3 regions of the Paenibacillus sp. FSL R5-0908 genome follow, and region 3 is predicted to be linked to each of the others. Evidence: predicted binding sites of a transcription regulator. Region 3 holds the regulator's gene; each other region holds the start of a gene.
What was found. The regulator LexA, encoded in region 3, represses DNA repair genes until DNA is damaged. The targets are predictions, from matches to a motif close to CGAACATATGTTCG.
Positions count from the first base shown of each region.

Region 1: the regulator LexA is predicted to act here: its motif matches at 3,527-3,540, upstream of MKZ09_RS25645 (ImmA/IrrE family metallo-endopeptidase).
Region 2: the regulator LexA is predicted to act here: its motif matches at 4,069-4,082, upstream of addB (helicase-exonuclease AddAB subunit AddB).

Region 1 is NZ_JBBOUV010000001.1:5,610,235-5,620,462, reverse strand. Features, by position in the region: gene MKZ09_RS25660 (hypothetical protein) at 75-1,064, opposite strand; gene MKZ09_RS25655 (RNA polymerase sigma factor) at 1,061-1,555, opposite strand; gene MKZ09_RS25650 (hypothetical protein) at 2,698-2,859, opposite strand; gene MKZ09_RS25645 (ImmA/IrrE family metallo-endopeptidase) at 2,926-3,477, opposite strand; gene MKZ09_RS25640 (YjfB family protein) at 3,641-3,817, opposite strand; gene MKZ09_RS25635 (hypothetical protein) at 3,967-4,116, shown strand; gene MKZ09_RS25630 (NucA/NucB deoxyribonuclease domain-containing protein) at 4,198-4,635, opposite strand; gene MKZ09_RS25625 (cytidine deaminase) at 4,736-5,152, shown strand; gene MKZ09_RS25620 (glycosyl hydrolase) at 5,322-6,797, shown strand; gene MKZ09_RS25615 (PH domain-containing protein) at 6,870-7,358, opposite strand; gene MKZ09_RS25610 (hypothetical protein) at 7,476-8,036, shown strand; gene MKZ09_RS25605 (YolD-like family protein) at 8,252-8,587, shown strand; gene MKZ09_RS25600 (hypothetical protein) at 8,584-8,748, opposite strand; gene MKZ09_RS25595 (M15 family metallopeptidase) at 8,866-9,552, shown strand; gene MKZ09_RS25590 (WGxxGxxG-CTERM domain-containing protein) at 9,628-10,104, shown strand.
Region 2 is NZ_JBBOUV010000001.1:5,736,628-5,746,855, reverse strand. Features, by position in the region: gene MKZ09_RS26205 (ABC transporter ATP-binding protein) at 1-172, shown strand, start outside; gene MKZ09_RS26200 (energy-coupling factor transporter transmembrane component T family protein) at 169-999, shown strand; gene MKZ09_RS26195 (Na/Pi cotransporter family protein) at 1,054-2,040, opposite strand; gene MKZ09_RS26190 (class I SAM-dependent rRNA methyltransferase) at 2,140-3,564, shown strand; gene addB (helicase-exonuclease AddAB subunit AddB) at 4,214-7,726, shown strand; gene addA (helicase-exonuclease AddAB subunit AddA) at 7,729-10,228, shown strand, end outside.
Region 3 is NZ_JBBOUV010000001.1:4,306,601-4,316,828, forward strand. Features, by position in the region: gene rnz (ribonuclease Z) at 279-1,217, opposite strand; gene metH (methionine synthase) at 1,361-4,738, opposite strand; gene MKZ09_RS19700 (FixH family protein) at 4,918-5,343, opposite strand; gene MKZ09_RS19705 (HAD family hydrolase) at 5,606-6,391, opposite strand; gene MKZ09_RS19710 (hypothetical protein) at 6,426-6,947, opposite strand; gene MKZ09_RS19715 (DUF896 domain-containing protein) at 6,997-7,206, opposite strand; gene MKZ09_RS19720 (LysM peptidoglycan-binding domain-containing protein) at 7,316-7,729, opposite strand; gene lexA (transcriptional repressor LexA) at 7,981-8,607, shown strand; gene MKZ09_RS19730 (L,D-transpeptidase) at 8,787-9,125, shown strand; gene MKZ09_RS19735 (hypothetical protein) at 9,276-9,656, shown strand; gene MKZ09_RS19740 (hypothetical protein) at 9,879-10,228, shown strand, end outside.

The sequences.
Region 1 (10,228 bases), 1.3 Mb from region 3:
GGCGACCGAAACGAGGTTCTCAATTGCTTCCGATCGCAGTCCCAACCGCAGTCCCTGGGTTTCCACCAACATCCCTAAAGTTTCATGCTGTCCCACAGCTGCTGGAATGCCCCGGATTCGACCTCGAAGAATACCGGTGCTTGACCGTAGCGTACAAGTCCTTGACCGAACAGCGTCAGCTCTACTCGGGCGTTGTCTTCCAGCTGCAAATAGATGATCTTGTGGTCTTCGCTGTCGTAGATGCCTTGCTCGATCAGCGGCTCTGCTGCCAGTGGTTTGGCAGCTTGGAGGGCTGTCAGGAAGCCATCAAGCGCCTCGTCATTGGCGATTGGCGCCTGCTGCTGGAGGCCGTTGTTCCAGCTGTTGAAGCTTTCCCATTGAGCTGAAGTAACTCGGCTTTCAAGATTCAGCTTGCCGAACAGGTCGGCGCCGCTGTTTATGGTGATGCCGTTCGTGTGCTCGTACAGTTCGGCGAATACCTCGCCGTTGATCTCCGAATAGGACATAATCAGGAAGCTGGAGTCATAGTCCTTCACGGAATAGAGATCCGTTTCACCGATGTTCGAGGCTAACTCAATATATTCGTCGTTACCGCTCCATTCATTGATGCCGCCTGTAGTGCGTCCCAACTTGTCACCGCGCAGAGCAGCAGCATCGGCAGCGTCAATGCGAGTCGCTGACTGTGTATAAATATTATTTTTATACACGACCAAGGCGATCATATCTGCCTTCACGCCAGATTCCTTATCTGGCAGTTTCAGCTTGGGAATGACAATGCTGCCCGATGTAGCTGTGCCCGAATTGCCAGCATTGCTTGCACCCGGAGTTACCTGGGCAACCTGCCCCGGGGAGCTCTGACTGTTCAACTGCTGCCATATACTAGGCCCAGCCAGGCCGATTCCTGCGGCGAGCACGACACTTGCCGCGATATAAACGGTTTTGCGTGGACGCTTACGCTCCTGCCGCTGCTCTATTTTGTCGAAAAGTTCTTTTTTCATCTCTTCACCTGGTTTCATCGAATCCACCGCTTTCTTATATGATGTTCGAAACTGATCTTCCTTCACTGTGGTTCCGCTCCTTCCAGCTCCAGTTTTAACAGTTGCCGTCCCCGCTGAAGTCTCATCTTCACGGCAGACTGACTAATCTGCAGAATCTTGCTGATCTCCTGGATGGGATAGTCCTCGTAATAATAAAGATGGATTACGGTTTTATACTTCATGGGCATCGCCATAACTAACTGCAGCAGAGCCCAATCCTCGGGGCTGTCTGCCGCAATTGGCTCAGCGCTCTCCAGCTTAACCTCGCGCTTGCGCCAGCCTCTGCCCAGTAGTGTTTTACAATGGTTGGTGATTACCCGGATCAGCCATGCCTTCTGATGTTCGGCATCTTTGAACTCCGGCGCTTTTTCTATTAGCTTGATGAAGGTATCCTGAGTGGCTTCTTCGGCATCTTGCCGGTTGCCTAGATGGACCAAAGCGATCCGGAACAGCATATCTGCGTAGATTTCGTAACTCTTCATCACATGATTTCCCGGCCGGGTCATGGATCGCTGCATGATACTGTGCCCCCCTTTACCTATAACACCATTTAGGACGGCATTAGGTCACATTTTGTTCCTGAGAAAATTTCTTTGTGTTTGGAGAGTAGAGAATGCCTATTCATAAATTATCTCCAGAGGGTTAGGGACTCAGCAGTCGCTATTTGCATATAAATAGGCTTTTGAGCAGGTTCGCGGACCCCAGTGACGCTATTCCTTAAAAAGGGGCTCTTATATGGTGTTTTTCATGCAAATAAAGGCTATAAGGTCCGCTACACTTTGAAATGGAGGGTTATACCGCGCATAAGATCAACTGTGTCCGATAGCTGCTAAGTACCACGTCAATATTGTCTACGCAAACGCTGGTTACTTATTTAGAGCAGGGAAGATCAAAAAAACGCGTTTGCCGAGGCAGCCCTGATGCTGACTGCTGGACAAACGCGTCTTTTTAATAGAGCAAATCCTTCATGGGAGATTCTCCTCGATATGTTTATATGTATAGCTAGGATCATTACCTTTAACAGGAGCCCTGCTGTATTGAAAGATCCTTCCGTTTTCTTTTCGATAAAAGTATCTTGCGTAGGGTTCGTCTGCGAAAATCACCGTGGTACTTACGAGGGGAGCTTTGGCGATCTGGGTGTATACTTTATCAAAATCTTCCTTCTTATAATTTCTCGTCTCTACTAGATAATGAATGACTTCTCTGTTCATATGATTTCGGAAGGAGTGGAAGGCTAAGGATGTTATTCAACAGATTAAAAGGATTAGAACGATGAAGATTAGTTTTGTATTTTTCTTCATTAATTCCCTCCATATAGATAATTTGTATATAGTATAAGATAATACACAGAGACTATTATGTCATTCATAGATATATGACGTAGGAAGAAGAGAAGATACTGGAGCTGGAGCAGCGAATTAAGATGCTGGAGAATCAGGCAAGTCCGAGGCTGCCGGGGGTGAAAATCTTTATAGTTTGTAATTTGGGATTGTAGGTGTATTCGTTATTCTAATTCTTATGGGTGTGAGACCGTTTGTATCTGCATAACAGATTATACAAAAAGGCAGCAAATACCGATAGTAAACCAGGCGTAGGCGAAGAATTGCCGGGACATACTATATTTGCTGCCTTTTAACTTATGAAGAATAATAATTCTCTTTTAGTCTTCTTTGGGTTCTTGCAATAAAATGGAGAAGGTCCCCGTTTCGTGATCCACCTCAATCGTCTCAATGCCCACGAAATCCGGGATTTCGGGGTGTACTGCATCTACATTATAATCCGGATGAGTCAGTAATAATTCAATTACTTTAATGGCTTCCATGTCGTTCCCCCTCACGAGAAATTCCACCATAAATGAACATGCAGAGCACTATTGCAACTAAACTTATTATCTCCGTGATCCGTTGCGAATATGTGTCAGTCGTTCTTCGTTTCTTCCCATCACGGCCAATAATTGCCCTTGGAACACACGTCTTTGGATCTGATCAATCCGCTGTAAGGCCAGCTCGGCAGGAACTTGAAATTCTGCTGCGAGATAGGAGATGGCATCCTCCCGTTGCTCAGGCAATGTCATGCGGGAGATCATGGAGTAAGGCATCGCCGCATACAAAATAAAACGCTCGGATTCATCCTCCTGTGCCCGCGTGAAATGCTCTGGCATCAAGGTCTGATTATCACTGCCATGGCGAAGGAGGTGACACAGTTCATGAAGAAACTCTAGTCGTTGAAGATTGCCTGGAAGGCGGTTGTCGATAAACAGGCTGTACATCCCTGCAGACGCTTCAATGCTCTTGCTTCTCACATCCAAATAATGAACCCAGATATTAAGCCGCTCTGCAATATACGATATTGAAATTTGTGAAGGCTGATGAAGATTTAATCGCTTGTATAAATCCTCCGTCCATTTCTCAAGCACAGTCATTTGATAATATGATTTCATGTTCTCCAACTTATTCACCTCGTTTAAAATCACTAATAAATCAATAATGGGATCGTATGTTCGTATAAATGCGCAAAAGAAAAGCCCGAAGGGCTATGTAGAGTAAAAAAAGTCTAAGGATACATAGGAACGTTCGTTCTCATGTATCCTTAGCATAAAGCAATTACACACTAATATCAAGTGTTTTTCCCAAATTCGGAGCAACGCTTTTGCCCAGCATTTCCACCATGGTTTGGCTCTGGGTTTCAGCCTGATTCTTGGCAATATTCATGACCTGTATCCCAACATTTTGAGCTAAGGATGCTTGGCTCATTGCCATTGATAATGCAGCTATATCCATATTGCACCTCCTTTGTGTATATCCTGTTTATCGACTGTCCACCTTCAATTCATTAGGTGATTGGCATTTGTTTGCCAATTCGCCCAAACGGCTTATCTCCTTTTTACATATCTTGTGCTGTAGTCATTAATCATTAGGAGGAATTGAAAATGGGAATGGAACATGGTTGTGGTTGTAACGTAGGTCCGGTAGTAAGTCCAGCATCAGTAGGTCCGGTGTGTAGTCCTTGGACTTCAACAGGAGCAATTCTGGTACTTTTCATCTTGCTGGTTATCATCACTAAAGCTTGCTTATTCTAAGTTAGCTGATGTGCAGTGTAGCCCCATCTGGCGAATGCCAGGTGGGGCTATTCTCTTGCCTGGGGCAGGTCAGACAGATCGTCATTTAAACATAAATTCTACCCGGGTTCCGTCTGCATAATCCTCCAGCTGATTGCCAACCCAGCTTCCTGCCCCGCGGTTATCGCTTGGCGTTATGTATTCAATGTCGGCACCAACGCCGCCTTCCTTACACATAGCCATTGGCCATTCATCCCGGTCATACCCCTTTTTAGTGGGGATCCCTTTTAAGGACTCTTTACGGTTCTCTTCAGCCTGCTCTCGGTTAATCGTACATGTGGCGGATTCACCTTTCGCAATGGCATCCTGAATATGCTTGGCGGTCTCAGGATAGCGGTCTGATGGGAAGGTTAGCTGAACAACACTCGAATCGGATGGAGACGAGGGGTCTGTAGGCTCTCCGTTTAGTTCAAACCAGTAACTAGCCAAAGCAAGTAATGCAACAATGATGAGACTGGAGATCCATTTTTTTACTTTCAATTCTGCTCCTCCTTTTTTGGCACTTAAAATAGTATATCTTATATCATAATTCAGTGCGATTTAATATAATTAGGTAAAATAAAGGAGGACGGAACTGGATATGGAGTACATAATTACCATTGAGGATCAGACGCTTATTACGGCTGCCGAAGATATAATTACCAGGCGTTATGAATGGGGACGGCACCATGTGGGTGCAGCGCTTCGTACTAAAACAGGAGAGATTTTTACAGCGGTACATGTGGAAGCCAGCATGGGGAGGATTACAGTCTGTGCAGAAGCGATGGTGATTGGCAAAGCGATATCCGAAGGTTATAAGGAATTTGATACGATTGTTGCGGTAAGGCATTCTGATCCAGACAGCGAGGATAAAGAGATTAAAGTAGTCTCTCCCTGCGGCATGTGCCGAGAGTTAATTGCGGATTACGGAATAGACTGCAAGATAATTGTATCGGAGGATGACCGATTAGCTAAATATGAAATCACTGAACTATTGCCTTTAAGGTACACAAGATAAGAAATAATGAGGAGCCGCGGAGCTCCTTTTTTTGTTGAGCCGTGAATTTATTCAGCAGTTCCTTATATCGTCCCAACTTATTTTACAACTTCATGTCCATTCGCTGAGTTCATGTCACTATTGTCCCCATACTATAACTTAAAAAGATTTAAAAGGATGGTGAGAATAGATGGAGCAGCGGATTATTCGTCAGATGGTTGATTCAGCATCAAGGTTCGTGGGCGATGTGCAGTGGCAGATGGCTTTTCGCAGATTACAAATGGCTCCGGCGGATTCGGGGCTGTCGTCCTCGGCTCAGCTATTGCTGAATACCCTCTATTACTTGCAGGGAAAGGGTGTGATAAGCGGCCAACATGATTATTTGGAAAGTGCAGACGAGCTCATGGAGAAGCTTAAAAATACCAGCGGGCAATATGCTGCGCTGCATGGCTACGAGCTGGGCGCAATCAATAATCAGTCACAGGCTCTAATTGACAATCAACGGAATTGGGTCGTCAGCAGTGCGATACGCTGGTCTAGGGCCGGAGGGATCGTAACGATGTGTTATCATGCTGCATTACCGGGGACAGCGCCAACTTGGGGGAATGTAAATACGAGTCTAAGCAATGCTGATTTTGATAAATATATAACCCCAGGTACCACCCAGTATAATGCTCTGTTAGCTGATCTGGATAAGATAGCCCTGTCGCTGAAAAAGCTTAATGACGCAGGGGTTCCTGTACTTTGGCGGCCGTATCATGAAATGAATGGTGGATGGTTTTGGTGGGGGCAAAAGAGCAATTACGCTGCATTGTGGAACCTTATGTTCGATCGTTTTACCAATTATCATAAGCTGCATAATTTATTGTGGGTTTGGAGTCCAAATGCAAAAAATCAGTGGTGTGATGAGCCGGCAGAATACTATCCGGGCAGTGATAAGGTAGATGTGCTGGCACTCGACATTTATGACGCGGATTTCAAGATTAGCCATTATGATAATTTATGGGATCTGGGTCGTGGCAAGCTGATTGCGATTGGTGAGAATGGAGAGCTTCCGTCTGCTGAACTGTTGTCCAAAACGCAGCCTAAATGGTCATATCAGCTGACGTGGGGGAAACTTCTCTATGAGAAGAATACCGATGCTGTGATAAAAGCTTTTATGAACGACAAAATGCTATTCACACGAGAGGAGTATGCTGCTGAGGCCGCCGCTTTCACTGCTATCGGGGATAGTGTGCTGGAGAGTGGACTCTGTGGGCAATACTACAATAACATGACGCTTAGCGGCACACCTGCACTGATGCGCACGGATGCCAATATTAACTTTTCATGGAGACAAGGTTCGCCTGATCCTGCCATTCGTGTAGATGCGTTCTCTGTGCGGTGGAGTGGGAAGCTGACGGCAGCTTTTAGCGAAGTTTATACCATTTATTCCTACTCTGATGATGGGATACGGGTATGGATGGATGGCAGGCTAGTCATTGATAGTTGGGTGAATCAGAGCGGCCAGGAACGAAAAGGGAGCATAAACCTGATAGCAGGTAAGCCGTATGAAATAAAGGTGGAGTATTATGAGAATGCGGGCGACGCCCGGGTTGTTTTGCAGTGGGAGAGTCCGAGCCAGACCAAGGGGGTTATCCCAGCGGGGGCATTTTATCTTCCTTAAAAAAGATACTTCAAGTGTACAAGCGCAAGCAAAAAGCCCCGGTTTTCCGGGGCTTTTTTACGTATGAACATCTTAAATTTGCTCGCGGTAGCTAATGTTGTTGGCGATCTTCTCGTCACGAACGGCTTTGCGCAGAACATCTTTGACGGTTTGGGCATCATGGATTTTTCGAAAAAGAAGCTGAGGCGCTGAGGCATCATCAGAAAATACAGTTAATGACCCAATGCCAAGCATCCGGTCCATGATAGACTGTTTTACGGATAAATCGCGTACGCGCAGTAATTCGATTTCTTCAACATTTTTACCGATAAGTCCGGTCTTTACCATAATACGCTGACTTGTAATGGTATATGAAGTTGTGTTAAGTCCTACGATTCCTTTGAGTCGATCCGAGATGCCGGCAGGTTTGCCTTTCCAGAGCACGACTTCTTGAATGACATGCTTATCTACTGCGGGTCGATGAGCGGTTACTGGAGCGGTACCGTCAAGGCTGGTTCCACATTCTCCACAAAATTTAGCGCCCTGCTTGTATTCCGCTCCACAGGTGGTGCAATAAGGCATAAATACTCTCCTTTCCTGATCACAATTAAAATAATTATAACATAACAGTCATTTTACATATATTTCATTTGCGCTTTACACAAACCGACATTATCCTGTTAAGTGGAGGGATAAATAATGAAAAAAGCTTTACTAATAGGAATGCTGATGATGACTGTCATCCTTAGCGCCTGCAGCAATAATTCAACTTCATCGGCACCTGCCACGAAGGAAGAAGTGCAGGAGACCGTGCAAAACTTCTACAATGAAATGTCTAAACTTGAAGAGTCGGGAAAATCTTCTTTAGCGGAGTTCAATGAAGCCATTGCGGGTTATTCAGCAGGAGAACTCACGGACAAGCAGTTGGAGAAGAAAATTAAGCAATTCCAGAGTACCGCAACTGATTTATCGAATCAAGCCGAGAAAGTAAAAATTTCCTCCAGCTTGCCTGAAGACATTCGTAAGTTGCTTGAAGAGTCTAAAATTTCCTTTGAAAGTGCTTATTCTTTAAAAAAAGAGGCTTCTCAGGGCGCAGATTCCGCAAATGTTACGGCTGAGCAATTTAATGAATTGAATCAAAAGGCTGATATAGCGATGTTGTTCGGTATCTCCAAGCTTAATGAGGCAAGAGAAGCAACTGGACTTATAGATTCCGAAGGTGAAGCTACCTCGGTATCTGGAGATGTTGTTCAAGAATAAATCAAATCAGGCGCTGTGCAGTTTATCTGTCAGCGTCTTTTTGCTGCGAATTTTAGCTTGAATAGATATACATTATTATACATCTTCTAGATAAAATAGAGATTCCGAAAAAGGTATCTTTTTCCTGATTATTGATTAATATGCGAAGATGCGGATATAATACAAACATACGTTCGTGTTCAGAGGAATAGATATATAATTAAGGAGGGGTTACCATGGGCAAAAAGCTGGAGAAAAACGGGCTGTGGGAAAGCAGCCGCATGATGCTGCCGGAGCATAAGATAAGAATTATAAGAGATGAACGGGAAACGCTGCGCCGCATCAAGCCTATTCTGGATGAGCAGAAGCTGGAGGAGATCGAATGTACACTGGCTTTGTCGTTGCGGAGTCATGTACGAGTGACAGTTGTTCTTTTTGACCCTTTTGAAAATACGATGCTAAGTGGTTTTGTGACTTCCATTCACACCCACTCGCGTGAGTTTAAGCTGCAGTGGGCGGAGGAATGGAAGTGGATCGATGTGGATGATATTGTCGAGGTCTACATCGTTTAATGCTGAGAACCGCTGCCTTCGCTTTTCTCATAAGCGATTAAGGTAACTGTAGGGTTACCGGTCAGATGTGCAATGGAAGCTTCAGCATTCCGAATAATTTCCAGTGCTTCTTCCTGTTCACTAAGGGCTGCCACTTTATAGCTATCGCTATGGATATCCATATGTCTCCCACCTTTCGTTGAATATTTTGTCCTTTTTTGTGGAAATCATCCTAAGGGGGACAGGGGTACAGGCAAATAGGGCAAAGGGATCATTGAATATACCAAAGGGGTGATTCTATGCTGACTTTGGAGCAATTGAGGGAAAAATCCGCGGCGCGTCTGGTCGGGCTTCATCCTGTCTTGGCGGCAGGTGCGAATGTTTTGATTCAGCAAAGCCATGCGAGAGGAGTCCCTATCGTTATTACTCAGGGTCTACGGACCATTGCTGAACAAAATGCTTTGTATGCGCAGGGAAGAAGTAAGCCGGGTCCGATAGTTACCAACGCTAAAGGCGGTACCAGCTATCATAATTATGGTCTTGCGTTTGATTTTGCGCTTTTGCTGCCGAATGGCACTAGCCTTTCTTGGGATATCAATCGTGATGGTGATAAGGATAAGACAGCGGATTGGCAAGAGGTTGTACAGGAGGCTAAACGGCTTGGTTTAGAATGGGGCGGAGACTGGACTTCTTTTAAAGACTATTCACATCTGCAGATGACTTTCGGTTTAAGTATAGATCAACTTCGGGCAGGTAAACGTCCAACGACGGACCAAGCCAAAGAGGCTTTAAAAAAGATTACCGGAGGGGATGATCAGGTGAACAAAGACGTTACAGTGACCATTAACCTAAACGGCCGTAAGCTTACCGATGGCGTTCTCGATACCGGAATAACCTATGTGCCCATACGTGCGCTGGCTGAGGCGCTTGGAGCAAAGGTTACTTATGATGCTGTGACCAAGACAGTTAATGTAGTAAAAGAGTAAAACCATCATGCATAGACAGTGCCGTCCAAGGGGAAATTATCAGTGATAACTAACCTTAAAGGGAGGCATAACACTGTGAACAAGCTGATAACAAGCCTTGCATGCGGTACTGTATTATCAATGAGTCTAATGGGAGCTAGCTATGCATCAAATGCCGTGGGATCAGCAGCGTTGGGCGGTATCCCAGCCGCGAATACCGGGATGGATGGTACTGCGGAACACACTCGGATGATGAACACGGAAGGCAATCTAATGAACGGCACTACCGGAACGCTGAATCAGCATGAGAGCATTATGAAAGATAAGATCCGCATCGATGATAATTACAGACCTAACAACTACAACACCAATAACTACAATGACACCCGGAACAACTACAGAACCAACAGCACTGTCAACCCGGCAACCAACACCACACAGACCGGCAAATACCGTGCAACTAGTACAACAACGAATGCTGCAACTAACAAAGGATCTAACTGGGGTTGGCTCGGTCTGCTTGGACTTTTGGGTCTTGCCGGAATGAGAAGCAGAAGTGACGAGCGCAGATAATCCACGTCAATAATAACCCGTGTCGGTTCTGGCTGAACGGGTTATTTTTATTGTGAATAATTTTTTTTCGAAAAAGGATTGCGCGTTAACGATATTCATGATATTATATTTCTTGTCGCGTTAT
Region 2 (10,228 bases), 1.4 Mb from region 3:
GAAGCTTGCGGATGATAGCCCTGAGCGAATATTAACGAATACTGATGTGGTGAAAAAAGCAAACTTGAAGGAAACCTCGCTTTTTGCCCTAGCTATAAAAGCTGGATTGAAACAACCGCAGGCGTTCGTTAGAAGGTTCATTGCGTATGATAGGAGGAGCCGAGGCGGATGAAGGCCAAAATGTTAACTTTTACGAAGCAGGATTCACCTATTCACCGTCTTACCGGCGCTACTAAATTGATTTTATTTGTAGTGTGGTCTGTGACGGGGATGATTACATATGATACAAGATGTCTAATGGTGATGCTGTTATTTAGTTTGCTTGCCTTTAGAATTTCCAAAGTTCAATTTCAGGATTATGCTTTTGTATTATATTTTATCTTGATTTTCTTTTTGCTTAATCATATAGCTATCTTTATCTTTTCACCTTTGGAGGGCGTACGTGTTTACGGGACACGTCATGATATTATGCATATTGCAGGCCGGTATACGGTAACTTGGGAGCAGCTATTTTATCAATTCAATATTGCCCTGAAATATGCGGTGGTCATTCCTATGGCATTATTATTTCTTCTAACGACCAATCCCAGTGAATTTGCAGCATCCTTAAATAGAGTTGGAGTGAACTATAAAATTGCATATTCTGTATCGCTGGCACTGCGGTACATTCCGGATATTCAACGAGATTATGAGAATATATCGTTTTCTGCTCAAGCAAGGGGAATAGATATTTCTAGAAAAGAAAAGCTGCCTAAGCGGCTAAAAAATATCATTTCGATTCTGATGCCCCTAATTCTGACTAGTATCGAGCGAATTGAAAATATCAGTACCGCTATGGAGCTGCGCGGTTTTGGCACTGAGACCAAACGAACTTGGTATAGCAGTCGCCCGTTCACGAGAGACGATTATTTTGCATTGGCTTTGTTTGCGCTGATTGGAATTTTCTCGACGGTGATCACTTTTTACGACGGTTCGCGGTTTTATAATATTTTCGATTGAAGTATAATAATACAGTTGTGGAAAGCTGGGATTATAATAAACGGCACCTTTTTGTTAAGACTGAAGACGTTTCTCCAGTTTTGACCATATAGGCAGGTAGCATAATGGCAGTGCTAGAAGTGAGCAGACTACGTTGAAAATGGTCTGGGCGTGGGCGATTTGTGAAGCAGGGCCTCCACCAATCCATGCAGCACTTGCTTGTAGCAGCCCGATCATGGGCAAGAATAGTAGTGCACCGCCTACATTAAGCGCAACATGGGACCAAGCGACGAAGACGCCGGATGACGTGCCGCCGATGGAAGCGATGACTGCTGTAACACAGGTGCCCACGTTGGCACCTAGCACAATGGCTATACCTAGCTCAGGCGGCATGGCACCCGAGGCGGCAATGCTCATAGCCATAGCTATGACAGCAGCGCTGCTATGGAGCAGGGCTGTTAGGCACGCTCCAGCGGCGAGCCCCCATATAGCACTAGTAGCGGCGTGGTTTAGGAACCAGAGGAATAAGCCACTTTCCTGAAGTATTCCGCCGATAGACTGCATGACAGCGATGCCCCATAGGACGAGGGCGAAGCCTGATACAGCCAGACTGATAAATTGCAGCGGCGGGGATATTTTGTGGCAGAGCTCTGCCACTCGCGATGTAGGCGGCAGTTCGCCTGCAATAACTGCCGCTGCCCACAGACTGAGCGAGGCTGCCAGCAGGGGCGTGGCCATGGTATTGATCTGAAGTCCGATCAATTCTGTAGTTAATGTGGTGCCGATGTTGCTGCCCAGGATAATGCCAAGTGTGCGGGCATAAGTGAGCAGGCCGGCATTGACCATGCCGATTGTCAACACCGTTACAGCAGTACTGCTCTGGAGTAAGGCGGACAACAGGCTGCTGGCAATCATTCCTTTAATAGGTGTTGAGGTAGCTCTATTTAGGCTTGTAGTTAATAGAGGGCCCGCTAGCTTGGACAACGCCGTTTCCATCAGCTTCATGCCGGCTAGAAAGATAACAAGACCATATATGATAGGGAACAGCAAATCACTGAACATAGGGCATACTCCTTTGGACGAGGGTTGTACACCAATATATGAATGTATTGCATGGGACATGTATAAAAACATTTTTAGAAAAACAGGGAGTTGAAGTCATTGCCATCGGTTATTTTAGAACGCAATCGCAAAAAAAGACTGGAACAGGGCCATCCATGGGTCTATGCAGGTGAAGTAGCATCAGTAGAAGGGAATCCGGAAGCAGGGGGACTAGTAGATGTCCTTAATCATCAGGGCCGATTTTTGGCCGTAGGATATTACAATCCAGCGTCACAGATTCGGGTAAGAATTGTATCGCAGGGACCCCTTGCGATCATGGATACAGCTTTTTTTGCAGAACGGTTCGCGAATTGTCTGCAACACAGAAATCGGTTCCTTCCGGGTGCGGATGCTTATCGCTTGGTTTATGGTGAAGCGGACTTTTTGCCGGGGCTCATTGTAGATCGATTCGGTGATATTTTAGTTGTACAGCTGCTTACCCTCGGAATGGACAAGCGGCGTGCAGAAATCGTCGAAGCATTGGTGCAGGTTATGGCACCGCGCGGAATCTATGAGCGCAGTGATGTTAGTGTGCGCGAGCTTGAAGGTATGGAGCAGACAACGGGTGTGCTGTACGGGGAATGTCCAAGGCATGTGACCGTGAGTGAGAATGGCCTGAAGCTGGTCGTTGATATTGAAGAAGGCCAGAAGACAGGTTACTTCTTTGACCAACGTGAGAATAGAGCTTCCATTGCTCCGCTCATGAAAGGCTGGGGAGGACGAAGCGGCATTACGCTACAGGAAATTGAAACTGAGGATGGTTCACTACAGACCTTACCAGTTAATAAGAGCGGCAAACATGTAACGTTCCCTTATTGGGACGGTGCGACAGTGCTGGAATGCTTCTCGCATACGGGCAGCTTCACGCTGCATGCCTGCAAGTATGGCGCGAAAAAAGTAACCTGCCTTGACGTTTCAGCTCACGCCATTGAGAGTGCCAAAGTGAATGTGGAGCTGAACGGCTTTAGCGATCGTGTTGAATTCGTAGTGGATGATGCTTTTGCATATCTACGGAATCAGGTTAAAGGACTAGAGGAACGTTCTGAACGGGCGACAGTTGCAAGTGGAACAGAGACGGCAGCAGCTGCTACAAATCCTAAACCCGGAGGCAAAACAGCCAAAACCGACACATCCAAGCCGATGACGGCAGGTGGAGGAAGAACTTGGGATGTAGTCATCCTGGACCCTCCGGCGTTTGCCAAAACCAAAAGTGCAGTAGCTGGCGCTTGCCGTGGTTACAAGGATATCAATCTGCACGGGATGAAGCTGGTGAACGAAGGCGGCTATTTGGTTACCGCAAGCTGTTCTTACCATATGCAGCCAGATCTGTTCCTCGAAACGATTGCCGATGCAGCTAAAGATGCTGGCAAGGTGTTGAGACTTGTGGAATGGCGGGCCGCAGGCAAAGACCACCCACAAATACTTGGCGTTAACGAAGGACACTATCTGAAGTTTGCGATTTTTGAAGTGCGGAGTAAAAAATAAGCCTGAAGGTCAAAAAGGTTTACAGTGCCGAGTAACAAGTAGGATAAAAGGGCTGGTCGTAGGGTGGCCGTGAGTCGACTGTAAGGCAAGGAGTTGCCAACGGACTCAGATGACTCTATTTAGCGTAAACAGCCTATTATTGAATTCTTACGGACCCCAAAGGCGCTATTGCCCCAAAAACACCCGTTATGCAACACATTTTCAAAGAATAGCGTCAGTGGGGTCCGAAAAGTTTCCAAAACAGCACTGAATCCACGAATAACGGCTCCTGGGTCCGTAAGTACTTAATGAAACAAGCCTAGCCGAAAATGTGGAATTTGAACGCTGAACAGTCTAACATTTACCCTATGCTCCGACATTGGCAGCTCCAATCTAACGTTGCACATCTGGCATTAACAACAAAACTAAACACCCTAAAAAGCAAGCCGCCAAAATCCGGAGGTTTGCTTTTTTATATCTGTACTCGTGGCTGTTTATCCCTTGTAAAACATTAGAAAATACTAGCAAACACATGTTCCGATTAGTGTGGTTATGATATACTGAGGGGACGAGGAATCACTGAACTTTTTTAATTGGAGTGTAATCAATGGGTGGATATTTCACCTTGTATTCTATATATTTTCTCCGCTACGGAAGGAGTCTATCATTTATGCCGGTAACCTTTTTACTAGGCCGCTCGGGCAGTGGCAAGACAACAAAAATATGGGAATCTATCTCTTCTTCCTTAGAGAAGGAACCGCTTGGTGCGCCGATTATTATTCTTGTGCCAGAGCAAGGTTCTTTTGGAGCAGAACGGGGGCTTCTGACCGCAGGGAATGTGAAGGGAAGCCTTCGGGCGCAGACACTGAGTTTTTCGCGGCTGGCCTATCGTGTGAAGCAGGAAACTGGTGGCAGTGCAAGCCTGCCAATCAGTGAAGAAGGTAAGAAAATGTTGATTTACAAAATCATCAGTCGTCGCAAAGAGGAACTGAAATTGTTCGGTGCCTCAGCAGACAGACCGGGTTTTGTGGAACGTCTGAACCAACTGCACACGGAGATGAAGCGTTGCTGTTTGGGTTCCACTGATTTAGAAGAGCAGTTGTCCGCTATGCGAGGAGCTATTGCAAGAAGTCCTATTCTTGAGGGGAAGCTGGATGATTTGCAGCTGGTATTTAGCGATTTAGAGAAGGAAATGTCCCGTCTCTATATCGATGAAGAGGATCGTTTAGCAGAACTGGCTGAGCATATTCCAGATTCCTCCTACATTCGCGGGTCAGAGATTTGGGTAGATGGGTTCCATGGATTTACTCCGCAGGAATTCGTAGTGCTTCGAGAATTGATGCAGCAAGCTTCGAAGCTGACGGTTTCACTTACAATTGATCGTCCTTACCCATATGGAGATGAGTTGAATGAGCTTGAATTGTTTCACCCAACTGCGGTTACTTACATTAAACTGCGTGGAATTGCTGAAGAGCTAGGCATTGATGTATGGGACGAGCTGTTGGAGCCAACGGTTCTGCCGCGTTTTGAAGAAAGTCCAGTACTTGCTCACCTTGAACGGGGATATGATCGCCGGAAGGCCTGGATAGGTGCGGATGAACTGGCAAGAGAGGCTATATCTATAGGCGCCGCAGTTTCGCACAGAGCAGAGGTTGAGGGAGCCCTGCGCGAAATGACTAGACTGGTGCGGGATGAAGGTGCAAAATATGGCGAAATGGCCGTATTGATGCGTAATATTGGCGATTACGCGCAGCTGGTTCAGCCGTTGTTCCAAGATTATGGAGTGCCATTTTTTCTGGACCAGAAGGTGAACGAACTGCATCATCCGCTAGTGGAGTTTATACGTTCCGCGTTGGATGTAGTGCGTCGTCGCTGGCGTTACGAGGATGTATTCCGTTGTGTAAAGACGGAGCTTCTGCTTCCGCTAGACGGTAGTATTACGCGTGAGGATATGGATGCTTTAGAAAACTATGTGCTGGCTTGTGGGATTCAGGGGTACCGCTGGACAGATGGGCGCTCCTGGAAAGGTATTCCTAGCTTGTCGCTGGAAGGCGGCAGACAGATGGATGATGAACTGCTTGCTACTATGGAACGATGCCGTGCTAGTATAACAGGTCCATTATTTGCTTTTGAGAAACGAATCCAGAAAAGCCGAATCGGCCTTGAACTATGTACGGCAATGTACAAGCTGCTTGAAGAGACGGATGTTGCACGGAAGCTGGAGAAACTCAGTGTTAAGTCTATGGAGAAGGGCCAACCCGAGAAGGCTAGGGAACATAGCCAGTTGTGGGGTGCGGTACTTGATCTGCTAGATCAGATAGTAGAAATGATGGGCAATGAAAGACTTGAGTTTGAAGTGTTCACTGGCGTTCTAGAGACAGGACTTGCTGAACTTAAAATGGGACTAGTTCCGCCCGCACTGGATCAAGTATTGGTCGGCAATATGGATCGGACTCGCCCAACGGGGGTCAAATACGCTTTTTTGCTTGGATTTAATGAAGGTGTTGTGCCTGCGCAGTTTAAGGAAGATGGAATTCTCTCGGAAGGTGAACGCTCCGTACTAGAGAATGCTGGAATGGAGCTTGCTCCCGGCGCTTCTCGTAAACTGCTGGACGAGCGGTTTCTGATCTATAATGCACTAACGACAGGAAGCCGAAAGCTCTGGATTAGCTACGCTACAGCGGATGATGAGGGCAAAGCGCTCCTTCCCTCTGAGGTTATCCGGCATTTGCATAGAATGTTCCCAAGGGTTCAAGAGCTTAGCTTGTCAGCACTTCCCCCTGCGGGACTACCGGCAGAAGTCGGAGATCCTATTCATCTCGGTTTCATTGGTCAACCAGAACAGAGTCTTCGCGCATTGATTATGCAGCTGCGGCAGTGGCGCCAGGGGACAGAAATTCCGGAGCTATGGTGGGATGTGTATAACTGGTTTACTAAGAACGAAGATCGTAAATTTCAATTGGAACGTTTGCTAAGCTCACTGTTCTATCGTAATGAGGGAACGAAGCTCAAGCGTGGCACAAGCCTCAGATTGTATGGTGGCTCAACACTGCGGGGCAGTGTATCCCGGATGGAGAAATTTGTTGCGTGCTCATTTTCCCATTTTGCGTCCTACGGACTAAGACTGAAAGAGCGCCAGTTATATAAGCTGCAAGCACCTGATATTGGACAGCTGTTCCATGCTGCGTTAAGTGATATGGCGATAAGACTGAAACAAGAGGGACGGGGTTGGGGCAGCTTGTCTCCGGATGAATGTCGGCGTGAGGCCAGTGAGACAGTAGAACGGCTATCTCCGATGTTGCAGGGTGAAATTCTAATGAGCTCCAAACGTTACGGGTACATCTCCCGTAAGCTTAAGAATATTGTTGGACGTGCTTCTGTGATTCTGGGCGAGCACGCCCGCCGGGGCAGCTTTGAGCCAGTAGGGCTGGAGCTGGATTTTGGACCGGATAAGGAGTTGCCGCCTTTAAGAATTACGCTGCCGAATGGCTGTGTGATGGAGGTCGTTGGCCGGATTGACCGTGTAGACATGGCTCGTGGAGAGAACGGCATTCTTCTGCGGGTAATTGATTATAAATCGAGTCAAAAGGATCTCAAGCTGCATGAGGTGTATTATGGATTGTCGCTGCAAATGCTGACTTATTTGGATGTGCTGCTGACATATTCGGAGCAATGGCTGGGGCAGCAGGCACTTCCAGCAGGTACACTTTATTTCCATGTGCATGATCCGTTGTTAACCTCATCCAACGGGATGAACAAGGAACAGGCTGAGCAAGAGCTGTTAAAACGCTTCAAGATGAAAGGACTGCTTACAGCAGATCGTGAGGTTGTTTCCCTGATGGATACCACTTTAGACAAAGGGTATTCTTCTATTGTGCCTGTAGCAGTAAAAGCTGACGGCAGCTTTTATAGCAGTGCTTCAGTAGCTACACCAGAGCAGTGGGGCCATTTATTATCCTCCGTTAGAGGGACGATCTCTGATATCGGGACACGGATTACAGAGGGGGATGTGGCGATTGAGCCGTACCGAATTGGGCAGGAGACCGCCTGCACGTTCTGTTCGTTTAGACCTGTCTGCCAGTTCGATGAAGCTGTGGAAGGTAACAGCTATAACAATCTGGGTAAGCCAGGGAAGGACGTTATATGGGATCTGCTGTCCCGCAAAGGAGGAACTACACCTTGAGTATGAAGGCTGAAATAGAAGCGAAACCGGAAGGAAGTATATGGAGTGATGACCAGTGGCGCGCCATTGCGGAGAGCGGTGATGACATCCTCGTTGCTGCGGCAGCAGGTTCCGGTAAGACGGCGGTGCTGGTAGAACGGATTATTCGAAAGATCAGTAAGGAAGAGAACGGCTTCAGTGTAGACAGGCTACTCGTAGCCACGTTTACCAAAGCTGCGGCTGCCGAAATGAGGCAGCGGATCAGGGAAGCCCTTGATCGGGAGCTGGAGGAGAATGGCGAGAACGACCATTTGCGCCGTCAGCTATCCCTGCTGGGCAAAGCTTCGATTACAACGTTACACTCCTTCTGTCTGGAAGTGATCCGGCGTTATTATCAAATGATTCCGATTGATCCGGGTTTCCGCATATTAAATGAGCATGAAGCGGAGATGATGCGGCAGGAGCTGCTCGAAGAGTTGCTGGAGGAAAAGTACGGTGAGGTAGGTGCGGATGGTGAGGATAGCATATTTGTGCAGCTAGCTGATTGGTTCAGTGGTGAACGCAGTGATGATGCAGTGCATGCGCTCATACAGCGATTGCATGATTACGCCCGCAGCCATCCTTGGCCCGCGCAATGGCTCCGTGATACTGCAGCTGATTTCTCATTGCCGGACACCGATAGTCTGGGTGGAACGCCATGGGTGCTGAGCATTCTTGAAGAAGCGAAGCTGACCCTTGCAGGCGCAGCCAGTCAGCTGATTCAAGGCCGGGAGATTGCACTGCAGCCGGGCGGTCCGGCACCCTATGCTGAGAATATAACCGCAGATCTTGAGATGGTAAATGCACTGCAGGATGCCGTAAACGAACGACCTTGGGCAGAATTATATGATATTTTCATGGAAGTATATTTTGGGAAATTAAAGGCTTGTAAGAAGGATTCGACAGATCCTGGACTGCAGGAGATGGTGAAGGAACTGCGCGACAGTGTGAAGAAGAGTATTTTAGATCTTCAGAAAGCATTGTTTGGGCGTCCGTCCGAGGTTTTTTTGAAAGAGCTGAACGAAGCGGCTCCACTGATGGCAGAGCTTGCAGAGACAGTGATAGCATTCGGTGAACGTTATAGAATTGAAAAAGCAGGAAGAGGTCTAGTCGACTTCAGTGATTTGGAGCACTATTGTCTGCAAATTCTACGCCATCCGGACTCTACGCCCGGTCATTCCCTGCCTTCTGATGCAGCTATGGAATACCGTGCTCAATTCGATGAGGTTCTGCTGGACGAATATCAGGATACGAATAGTGTGCAAGAGGAGATTGTGCGGCTAATATCCCGTGAAACACCCGGTAACCGGTTTATGGTCGGAGATATGAAGCAAAGTATCTATCGATTCCGTCTGGCGGAGCCGGGGCTATTCCTGGATAAATACCGCAGCTTTGGCTCACACCCAAGCGATCCATCTGAAATTACTAATGAATCGTCTAGCGGTTCGGTCATCGATCTGGCCCGTAATTTTCGCAGTCGCATGGAGGTTGTGAATGCCGTTAATATGATCTTCCGGCAGATTATGAATGAGACGGTAGCGGAGATTAATTATGACGAACGCGCTGAGCTTGTTTACGGAGCGAATTTCCCAGGTGCAGCAGAGAAGGGTCCCGATACCTTTTTTGCACCGGAGTTATTATTGATAGATCGTGGTTCAACAGCAGGGAAGTCAGAAGAGACTTCTGAAGACGGTGAGGCGCCACTTCAGGAGAGTGAAGCCATTGAGAGCGAGACGGCGCAGCTGGAAGCACGGGCAATTGCCCGGCGTATTTCACAAATGACGGGGATGACCGGTGGATCGCCGCTGCTTATCTACGATAAAGGACTCAAGATTATGCGCCCGGTTATTTACGGCGATATCGTGATTCTGCTTCGCTCGGCAAGAATCTGGACCCCTTTAATCATCGAAGAGCTTCGGATGGAAGGAATCCCTGCTTATGGTGATCTGAATAAAGGTTATTTTGAAGCTACAGAAGTGGAAATTGCACTTTCCCTCTTAAAAATAGTTGATAATCCTCTGCAGGACATTCCGCTGGCTGGCGTACTTCGTTCACCTGTGGTCGGATTAACGGAAGAAGAATTGGCTACGGTGCGTATGTGTAGTCAGGGTCCTTTTTTTCAAGCAGTACAGATGGCCGTGGATATGCATGATGCAAAAGAGGCTGAAGAAGAGTATGACCTCTTCTCGGCTCATGTGATTGAATCCGCAAGCACCGTCGAAAATAATGTCTTACCTGATAAAGATCTGCCGCAGATCAGTCCAGAACTGAAGCGCAAGCTTAAACATTTCCTGGAACAGCTGGAAAGCTGGAGAAATGCGGCTAGACAAGGTAGTCTCAGTGAGCTGATCTGGCGTATCTATGGGGAGAGCGGCTATCTGGAATGGGTTGGAGGACTGCCTGGAGGCTCGCAGCGCCAGAACAATCTTAAAGCTTTGTATGATCGGGCTGTGCAATTTGAGAATGACACCGCAGCGCGTGGAT
Region 3 (10,228 bases):
TTTCCATAATAATTTAATTAATATAATAAACAATTAATGATACTAACAAACTCGTAACCTTTGCCCTGCTTGGATTTACAGGCATACTCCATCCCTTTAGGTAGAAGATATCACCTACTGATTTTCGGCAATATGTCCAGCCATTCGTTCGTCTTTTACTCCGTGATTACTTTAAATCTAACACACTTCGTCGAATGAAATCGAACAACCGTCCCATCCAGCATTTTTTAGCACAGCACTGTCATTTCCTGCGCTTTCCCGGAAAATAATCATTACCCCTATTGCCCATTTAGTCTGCGAGGTACCGGATATGCATTAAATTCCTCAGCTAATAATGTCTCTGGGAATATGAGTTCAGCTTCCTCAAGCAAAGGAATTAGCTCTTCATGCGAGCTGTAACGAGAACTGAAATGAGTCAGCAACAGCTGCCCTGCTTTGGCTTCTTTTGCTAACTCTGCAGCCTGACGGGCTGTACTATGATGATATTGATACGCCATGTCAGCCAGATCATGGGCGAAGGTTGCTTCATGAACGACAAGGTCTGCATTAAGAGAGAGTTCTAAGGCTCCCGAACAAGGTCTTGTATCCCCAAGGATAGTAACAATACGCCCTCGTTTGGGTTCTCTGACAACATCAGCAGCACAGATTCGCACACCTTCATCCGTAACAACATCTTCACCTTTTTTTAATTTCCCATAAATCGGTCCCGGTTTTAAACCGTAACTCTTAAGCAATTCCGTATTGAGGCTTCCGGGGCTATCCTTTTCCGTTACCCGGTAGCCATAGCTGTCAATGCGGTGCTCAAGTAGTGCCGCCTCAACTTTAAAGCCATCATCCTCGAATATAATTCCTCCTGTATGCTCTACAATCTCAATCTTGTAAGGAATTCGGGATTGGCTCACAGCTAAGGAGATCTCTAGGTATGCTTTTAATCCAGGGGGTCCGTACACCGTTAACGGCGCTGTCCCTCCCTGATAGCCACGACTTGATAATAGACCTGGAAGACCAAATAGGTGATCGCCATGCAAGTGAGTAATAAATAGTTTTTCCAGCTTTCCTAACCGAATCGGCGAACTAAGAACCTGATGTTGTGTACCTTCCCCACAATCAAACATCCAAATACTGCGACGTTCTTCCAGCAGTCTTAATGTAACGGACGTTACATTGCGTTGTAGCGTTGGCACACCTGCATTAGTACCTAAAAAATATAAATCCATTCTTTTTCCTCCCTTCTCCTTATTGGCTCAACCATCTCTTTTCAATTCTAAACGACCTTCTTCCAGCAAAAAACCCCCCAGTTACGGGAGGTTCCGCTGAAAGGGATACAATCCCCTACAGACCAGGTATATAAATGAAAGAATTACAGCTTCTCTACATTAAAATACTGCGCTTCTGGATGGGCAAATACCATAGCCGAAACGGAAGCTTCGGGCTCCATCATAAAGCCTTCTGTAAGGTGAACACCGATATCCTCCGGAGATAACAACTTAAACAGTGGACCTTGATCTTCTAAATCCGGGCATGCAGGATAACCAAATGAAACACGGATCCCTTGGTATCTTGCCCCATGTCTTTGCTTCATCGTCATATCCGCCGGATCTGGGAAACCCCAAGTATCGCGCATCATATGATGGACGCGTTCCGCCAGTCCTTCTGCCACTTCAAGTGCAACCGACTGCAAGGCGTGTGAACGCAGATAATCTCCGCTTTCTTTCAGCTGAGTAGACAATTCACGTACACCGTGACCTGCTGTTACAACTAGGAATCCAACATAGTCCATAATACCACTGTCAACAGGTTTCAAAAAGTCCGCCAAGCACAGATGAGGCTCTACGCCTTGTCTTGGGAAAGTAAAGGTATGCAGGATCTCGGACGTATTCTGTGGATTATACACTATAATATCATTCCCTTGCGATTGTGCAGGGAAGAATTGATACATAGCATGCGGAGTAATGGTACCCTCTAGCATCGCTTGATGGAGAATATCGTCTACGGTACCCTTCAGTTCAACAGTCCGCTGATCTCCAGCAGCTAATTGGGCTTCTACAGAACCCCGTAACCCCAAATGATGACCCAGCAGCATTTGCATATTCACATAGGGGATAATATGCCCCAATGGATAGTTACGCAGTACGTGGCGTTCTAAATCCGGTGGAACAAAAACAGGGGCATCTGGAGATATTTTGGAACGCACTGCTCTGGTTAGTTTCGGCAGTTCTTGCTTAGGCGCAACCGCAACCGCTGCTTCTGCCTCCACACGAATTTCCTCGGCAATCTTCTCCCGTTCTTCAGGGTTCATAAGCCTATTGGCAATATCCAGCCCGTCCATAGCGTCCTTAGCATACAATACTAGGCCGTCATATTCTGGACGAATACGGGTCTTCGTAAATTTACGGGTCAAAGCTGCGCCGCCAACCATAATCGGAACATCGATCCCAGCTGTACGTAAATCCTGAGCGGTGAGCACCATCTGCTGAGCAGATTTTACAAGCAGCCCGGACAATCCTATCGCATCAGCTTTTTCTCGACGGAAGGCTTCGATAATGGTCTCTGGTGGTACTTTTATACCCAAATTAATGATCTGATAACCATTATTGGAGAGGATGATCTCTACTAGATTCTTACCAATATCATGCACGTCCCCTTTTACGGTTGCCAGCATAATTTTCCCTTTAACCGCTGTCTCATCCTTCTGCATAAACTGCTCTAGGTGATTGACAGATGCCTTCATCACTTCAGCGCTTTGCAGTACCTCAGCAACAATCAATTCATTATTATTAAATAACCGGCCGACTTCCGACATCCCTGCCATAAGCGGTCCATTGATGATCTCCAGCGGTCCAGATTTGGTCAATGCTTCATTAAGATCAGGAATGAGTCCTTCCTTTGTACCTTCAACCACATAGGAGGCTAAACGTTCTTCAAGTGACAGGTTGGAAATCTTCTCTTTTTTCTCTACTTTTTTACCACGGAAAGCAGCTACAAAAGCAGAAAGCGTCTCATCATTCGTATTATAAATCAGTTCCTCAGCAAGATGACGTTCTTCGGCAGGAATGGAAGCATACCGCTCCACTTTCTCTGTATTTACGATCGCATAATCCAACCCAGCTTTTGTACATTCATAAAGGAATACTGAGTTCAACACTTCACGTCCCGCTTCCGGCAATCCAAAGGAGACGTTGCTAATGCCCAAGATCGTATGAACACCTGGAAGTGCTTCCTTGATCAAACGAATGCCGTCAATCGTTTCCTTTGCTGAACCGATATATTGTTCATCTCCGGTTCCTACAGGGAACACCAACGTGTCAAAAATAAGATCTTCTCCTGCTAAACCGTACTTATTCACTAGCAAGTCATAGGAGCGTTTAGCCACTTCCAGTTTATCTGTCGCCTTAATGGCTTGTCCCGTCTCATCGATGGTACCCACAACAATAGCTGCACCATATTTATGAATGATCGGCGTCACCAGCTCGAATTTCTCTTCACCATCTTCAAGGTTAATGGAGTTAATTATCGCCTTACCTTGACAGTACTGTAATGCTAAATCGATAACCTTAGGATCGGTAGTATCGATCATCAGGGGTACTTTAACCTTTTTCACAACCAGTTCTAAGAAAAGCTTAATATCTTCAATCTCATCACGATCAGGATCTTGTACACAGACGTCAATAACTTGTGCCCCACTCTTCACCTGAGCACGAGCAATTTCTGAAGCTTCCTCGTATTTACCCTCGACAATAAGACGTTTAAATTTACGAGAGCCAAGTACATTCGTACGTTCACCAACCATGTATGGGCGGTTGTCGTTCTCAATATAGATAGGCTCAATACCTGAAAGAGCAGGCGGATGATTACCTGCCAGCGGGCGTGGAGGATATTCAGAAAGTGCTTCCTTCATCGCACGGATATGCTCTGGTGTCGTTCCACAGCACCCCCCCGCAATGTTCAGCCAGCCTTTTTCGGCAAAGGCTGCAATCTTGCGAGCTAAAGAATCTGGAGATTCATGATAATGTCCGTTCTCATCCGGCAATCCTGCGTTTGGATAACAGCTCACGGCTGCGGAGGAGATCTCCGAAAGCGAACGAATGTGATCACGCATGAACTCTGGACCAGTCGCACAGTTGAGGCCCATAGAGATAGGCTTCAGATGTTCTAGTGAGATATAAAATGCTTCAATATTCTGACCCGCCAATGTAGTACCCATTGGTTCAATTGTTCCTGAAATCATAACCGGCAATGTGATGCCTGTCTTTTCAAAAGCATTACGAATACCAATACTTCCAGCTTTAACGTTAAGTGTATCTTGTGAGGTCTCCAGCAGCAAAACATCTACTTTACCGTCGATCAATGCTACTGCTTGTTCCTCATAACTATCAACTAGCTCTTGGAAAGTAACGCCTCCGGTTACTGAGAGCGTTTTTGTTGTTGGACCCATAGCCCCCACGACGTATCGCGGACGGTCAGGTGTGTCATATTTGTCTACTGCTCTGCGAGCCAGCTCTGCTGCCGCTAGGTTGATCTCACGTGCGCGCTGAGGAATATCATATTCCGCTAGTACAACAGAGGTTGCACCAAATGTGTTAGTCTCAATGAGATCAGCCCCTGCTTCGAGGTACTGCTCATGAATCGTCTGAATGACTTCTGGACGTGTCAATACCAGCATTTCATTACAGCCGTCCAGCTCATCGCCACCAAAATCTTCTCCAGTAAGAGGCACCTGTTGGATCATCGTGCCCATTGCGCCATCAAGGATCAAAATCCTTTGTTGTAAGCTTTCCTCAAGTGTATATTTAGCCAACTAATAGTCCCCCCAGTAAAACATTAGAGTAAGTTTAGCAGAATAAAGGAATTTCGAAAAGCCTTCCTTTCCACTCTGCTTTATCTGTTATTGCTCAGTAACCGTTGCGAACCTTTGAATCATGGTTTCACAGACAGCTCTTTGCTAGGCATAGAGTGCTGTGTCCGGGCTGTCACATGTGAAGTGACATTATATTGTCCTTCCTTTTCAAGGGTCCCTTCTGCTTGATAGACCCCTTTACCAATTAGCTTTCCCTTAAGCTCTATTTTCTGTCCCTCATCATTTTTATTCACAATTTCGAACAGAACCTCTTTTGCATCATCTACTGCCTCGTTATCTTGGGTCACCACAGCTTCAAAGGTTACCTTTTGATTTACAACAACTTCTTCAGGACTCCATTGTAGTTCGACTTTGATAGGTTCCATAGACATGTTCATATTCATGTTATGTATTTCTGAATGCTTGGTTCCATTTGAAGAACATCCACCTAGTACTAGAAGTGTTGCACCTAATAATACAGCGACTAATTTCTTCGATCTCATCATTTGGAGCCCTCCCAATCATTATCGAATAATAAAAATCTACCAATTCATGTTATACATCTCCATCTATTATACACATTATTATTGGTTTTTCAGTATTTTGCATCAATTCCGCATTAGTCTTGTGACTTAAATCATTTACTTAAAAATCTAATGAAATCTTTATGTTAGTATGTATGTATAGAAAAGCAGCGAGTTTCTTAGGATCTCAGAAACTCGCTGCTTTTATAAAGTCTTTATATTGGAGCTAATAGCTCTGTGTATCTTACAAGGATTGAACTAGCGGAAGAAGTTCCTCAAGGTGATTGATTTCATGATCCGGATGAATATCAAGACTAGGTGCTCTACCTTTTCTATTGATCCAGACCGTGGTCAACCCTGCTGCCAGCCCCCCACGGATATCCGTTGTAAGCTTATCGCCGACCATAACTGCTTGCTCAGGAGTTACATCAAGAAGCTCTAAAGCATGCAGGAAAATTTCCTTATCCGGTTTGCCTTTACCAAAGCTTCCGGAAATCACAATATGATCAAAGAAAGGAATTAACTCTGGCACACCATCTAGTTTCTCTTGTTGCAGTGCAGGACAGCCGTTCGTAAGTAGCAAAAGCTTCACTTGACCCCGTAACTGCTCCAGTACATGCATTGTTTCTTCATAGATGTATGGACGTTTTCTGCGCTCTGCTGCGAATTTAGTTGCCAAGGTCTCAGCTAGTGCTTCGTCTTCCACCCCTAACGCTGCAAGTCCGCGACGCCAAGACTCTTTACGATAAACCGGTGCAAGCTGCTCCAATTGACGGAATTCAGGCTGTTCACCTGCCGTAAAGTTAGCCCAGAGTGCTTCATATGGATTAATTCCGATCATCTTTGTAAATGGGAACGTCTCATAAGATTCATACAAGCTACTTGCTTCCTTACGAACTGCAACTTCTAGTTCTTGTGGATCAATGTTATCCCCAGCGGCTTCACAAGCAGAACGAAATGCTTCTTCGACGCTCCGATCATCCCACAGCAATGTATCATCAAGGTCAAATAGTACAGCAGAAATTGGCATTACAGGTCTCCCTCTCCCTTTAACTGGTCTAGTTCTATTCGTGAACTACTTCAATGTTGTGAGCTTTAGCAAATGCTTCTAATCGTGTACTCATCGCATTAGTATCATAGCGATTCATAAGTTTTGTGAAAATCCATTTCGTACGTTTCCCTTTATGCTTAATGACTACAGCTCCACGCGAAAGGGTGATTTTCTCAATATCTGCAGCTGGCAGCCCGCGTTCACGATTGAATTTAATAGTAGACAGTCTTGCTTTTTCCACCTTCAAGTACGGACGACGGAAGAACAATAGCGCTGCCAGTAAATAGTACAGTACTACTCCCAGCCAATTAGCCAGCATGCCATTGCCTTTGGCCTGATCAATAGAACCAACTACCCAAAACATAGTGCCAAGAATCACTAACACTACCGGAAATGCAATGTTGCGACCTTTAAAGACTTCGGCATTCTGGGTAGGAGATTTAGAGGCATAAATCGTATCCTTGCCTTGTTTCTTTCTTTGCTTGTTGATTTGCTGAGTGTTGCGTTGAACCATTCTTTCCCAAGAACGGGCCATGTGCGTTCCCCCTAGTCATCCTGAAATATCTATGAAAAGGAACAGCGAGCTAATGTTTAAGCCCCTTGTTACCTTGTTCATGCTCATCGTTATCTACTACTTCAATAGTATTTAATTGTGCTCGGAAGTTATTGCGGATATTCCCCAGGTAAATTTCACGAAGCTTGGCGCGTTCCGCCACTTCCTCTTGATTAAGGCCTACGCTCTTCTGTTTGCGTGCCAATTCGTTAATTCGCGCGACCAACTCATCAATATTCAATACTTTCCCTCCCCCTATAAATTAATTCTAACTCTGCCATGAGAAAAAGAGCTTGTCAAGGTCTACTCCCTGCAAGCTCTACTGGTCATTCTTTTATGTTCTCAGAAAATTAATAAATAGGTAAAGTAAGTATGTCTCCAGCGTTAATCTGACTACTCTTAATCCCACTTGAACGTTTAATTCCTTCTATATAAACAACTGTCTTCATATCAGCTGGTTTATTCTTAAGGGCAATACTCCATAGTGTATCTCCACGTTCAACCACAATCCGCTTCTCTTCCTTCATTATAGTCGTCGATCCTGCAAATACATTTCCCACTACTGTTAGGCCAGATAATACTAACACCATAATCAATATTAACTTAATAAAGAAATCTTGACGGAACAACGACATCATCCCTCCAAGCAAACGTTCCGTTATCTCTTTCACCTTAGCGGAATTACGGGCAACGTCATTATGTCCTAAAGATTCAACCACTGGGGCCTTATCGTAGATGCTGCGGTATGTACTGTATTTTAGCATAATCATCATCCTCCAAACACTTGTTCTTACTTTCGAATTCATAATAACACGAACATGTGTTTTGTTCAATACTATTTCAGAACAATTGTTCTCTTTTTTTTGAGAGACTCAAGCGGTTCATTTTATTATCACTTGTCTACCATTTTTTAACTCTAGCAGATTAATATTTATAATAGTTAGAACTTATGTTTGTGCGAACGGTAGTTCTATGTTATAATTTTCCCAAACATTACTATATGGGGTTGATTCCAATGTCAAAGATTTCAAGTCGCCAGCTGGCGATCCTGGAATTTATACGAAGCGAAGTCCGCAGCAAGGGTTATCCACCTTCCGTCCGGGAAATTGGAGAAGCTGTTGGCCTTGCTTCCAGCTCCACAGTTCACGGTCATTTGGACCGGCTTGAGAAGAAGGGACTTATTCGTCGTGATCCAACGAAGCCACGTGCAATAGAATTACTAGGCCAAGAGGATTCAGAGAATGTTCACCAATTCGCCCAGACCATCTCACGGATTCCTGTCGTAGGTAAAGTTACCGCCGGGGTACCTATCACTGCTACAGAGAATATCGAAGACTACTTCCCACTTCCTACTCACTATGTGGGGGACAACAAAGTATTTATGCTGTCAGTTATGGGTGATAGTATGGTGGACGCAGGCATTATGAATGGTGACTATGTGATTGTTCGCCAACAACAAACGGCGGACAACGGAGATATCGTTGTAGCCATGACCGAAGAAGATGAAGCAACCGTTAAGACCTTTTACAAGGAACGTGATCATATTCGGCTTCAACCGGAGAATCCAGCTTATGAGCCTCTTCGCCTTAATCGCGTAACTATTCTCGGAAGAGTCATCGGATTGTTTCGAGATATCCACTAAGTTTGCACTTCTAACATAAAAGGCTGTTCCGCAAATGCGGACCAGCCTTTTTTTTCTACGTATTTTGCTTTCCCAACCAATAACGAACATTTGTTCTCGCCGGCTAAAATGGTCATTTTCTATGAATAACCCTTTAGGCGTTCTGCTCATATCCTAATTAGAAAGGAGTGTTGCATATAATGCCCAACTATCGAATTATTGTAGATCTGACTCAACGAATGTTATATCTTCTGGACAATGATATTGTGATTAGAGGTTTCCCTGTCGGCATCGGTAAGATGTTAACCCAATCCCCAGTGGGAGAATTCACTATAATTAACAAACAACCCGACCCAGGGGGTCCCTTCGGTGTCTTTTGGATGGGACTGTCTAAACCACACTACGGAATTCATGGAAACAATGACCCTTCATCCATTGGGAAAGAGGTGTCCCACGGCTGCATCCGGATGTACAACGAGGATGTGTTAGCACTCGCTGCTATTGTTCCTATAGGTACACGAGTAACGATAAGAAATTAAATTCGAATGGAGACTCGGCAACCCCCAAATCACATTAAAAAATGGGGGTCATTACATAAGTAAGTATTTTTTCATTAGCATACTAGGAGTTTGGTGATTATATGTCGAATAATGTTAACAGGATTGCAAATTGAAAAGGATGTGTTTAGTTTGAATAATTCAAAAATTAGAACCCTTGTCGATTTTAAAGTCGATGCACTGGGTAAGCTGTCCGGTTTACTTTTAAATGATGAACAAGCTAGTGGAAAAAAAGTGAATTTGCTCACCGCTTTTGGCAGCATTCAGGGAATCGTCTCTCCAACCGTCTCCAACAAAGAGGATGTATTTGATTTAAAATCTTTGATGGATGATGTAATTGTAGACGAATACATATCTTATTTGGGAGCAGAACACCCTGATAAAAATTTCAGCTATAACTTTGTTGTCCTCAATGACGTTACTGTAAGACCTTATGCTAGTTATGGAACTCCGATCGAATACAAACAGCTGATTGTTTATACCGATCATATCACTGCCTTCAATTTTCTATAGGTTTACATAATTACCTTAAAAAGCACCTTTGCAGCAACCCCAAATTTTGCATCATTTGCAGAATCGGCAGGTTTCTCTGGGTGCTTTTTTTGGGTTAATCGTGAAGTCGATCCTATAATTCCACGAATTTCCCTTTTAAAAGATACTAGTGGGGATCATTCAGGCATATCTTTCAATAAGCAACAATTTGAGTCTAATGAGATAACTAGGAGGTGTGATTATATGCTGATTATCTTGATGTACTTATTCGCTATTTTAGGAGTTGTTTTAATTCTAAGTGCCGCCATTATAAAATTGAAAACGCTATCTGCTTCATCTGAAATTTCTAAGCTAGTTAATGCGACCTCATCTTTTAACATCATTTTCACCAAAACATTCATTCCCCCCAATCAATCACACTTGATCGCACTTAACGAGCCTAATAAAAAATTGGCAATCGGTACCAAAAATCCGAAGAGTAACAAAAAAGCAGTAGCAAAGCTATACTCTTTTGATAATGTAATGGGATCCGAGATTGTGGTTAACGCACTTACCCTTTCAAAAGTATCCAAAAGACAACAAAACAGCAAAAC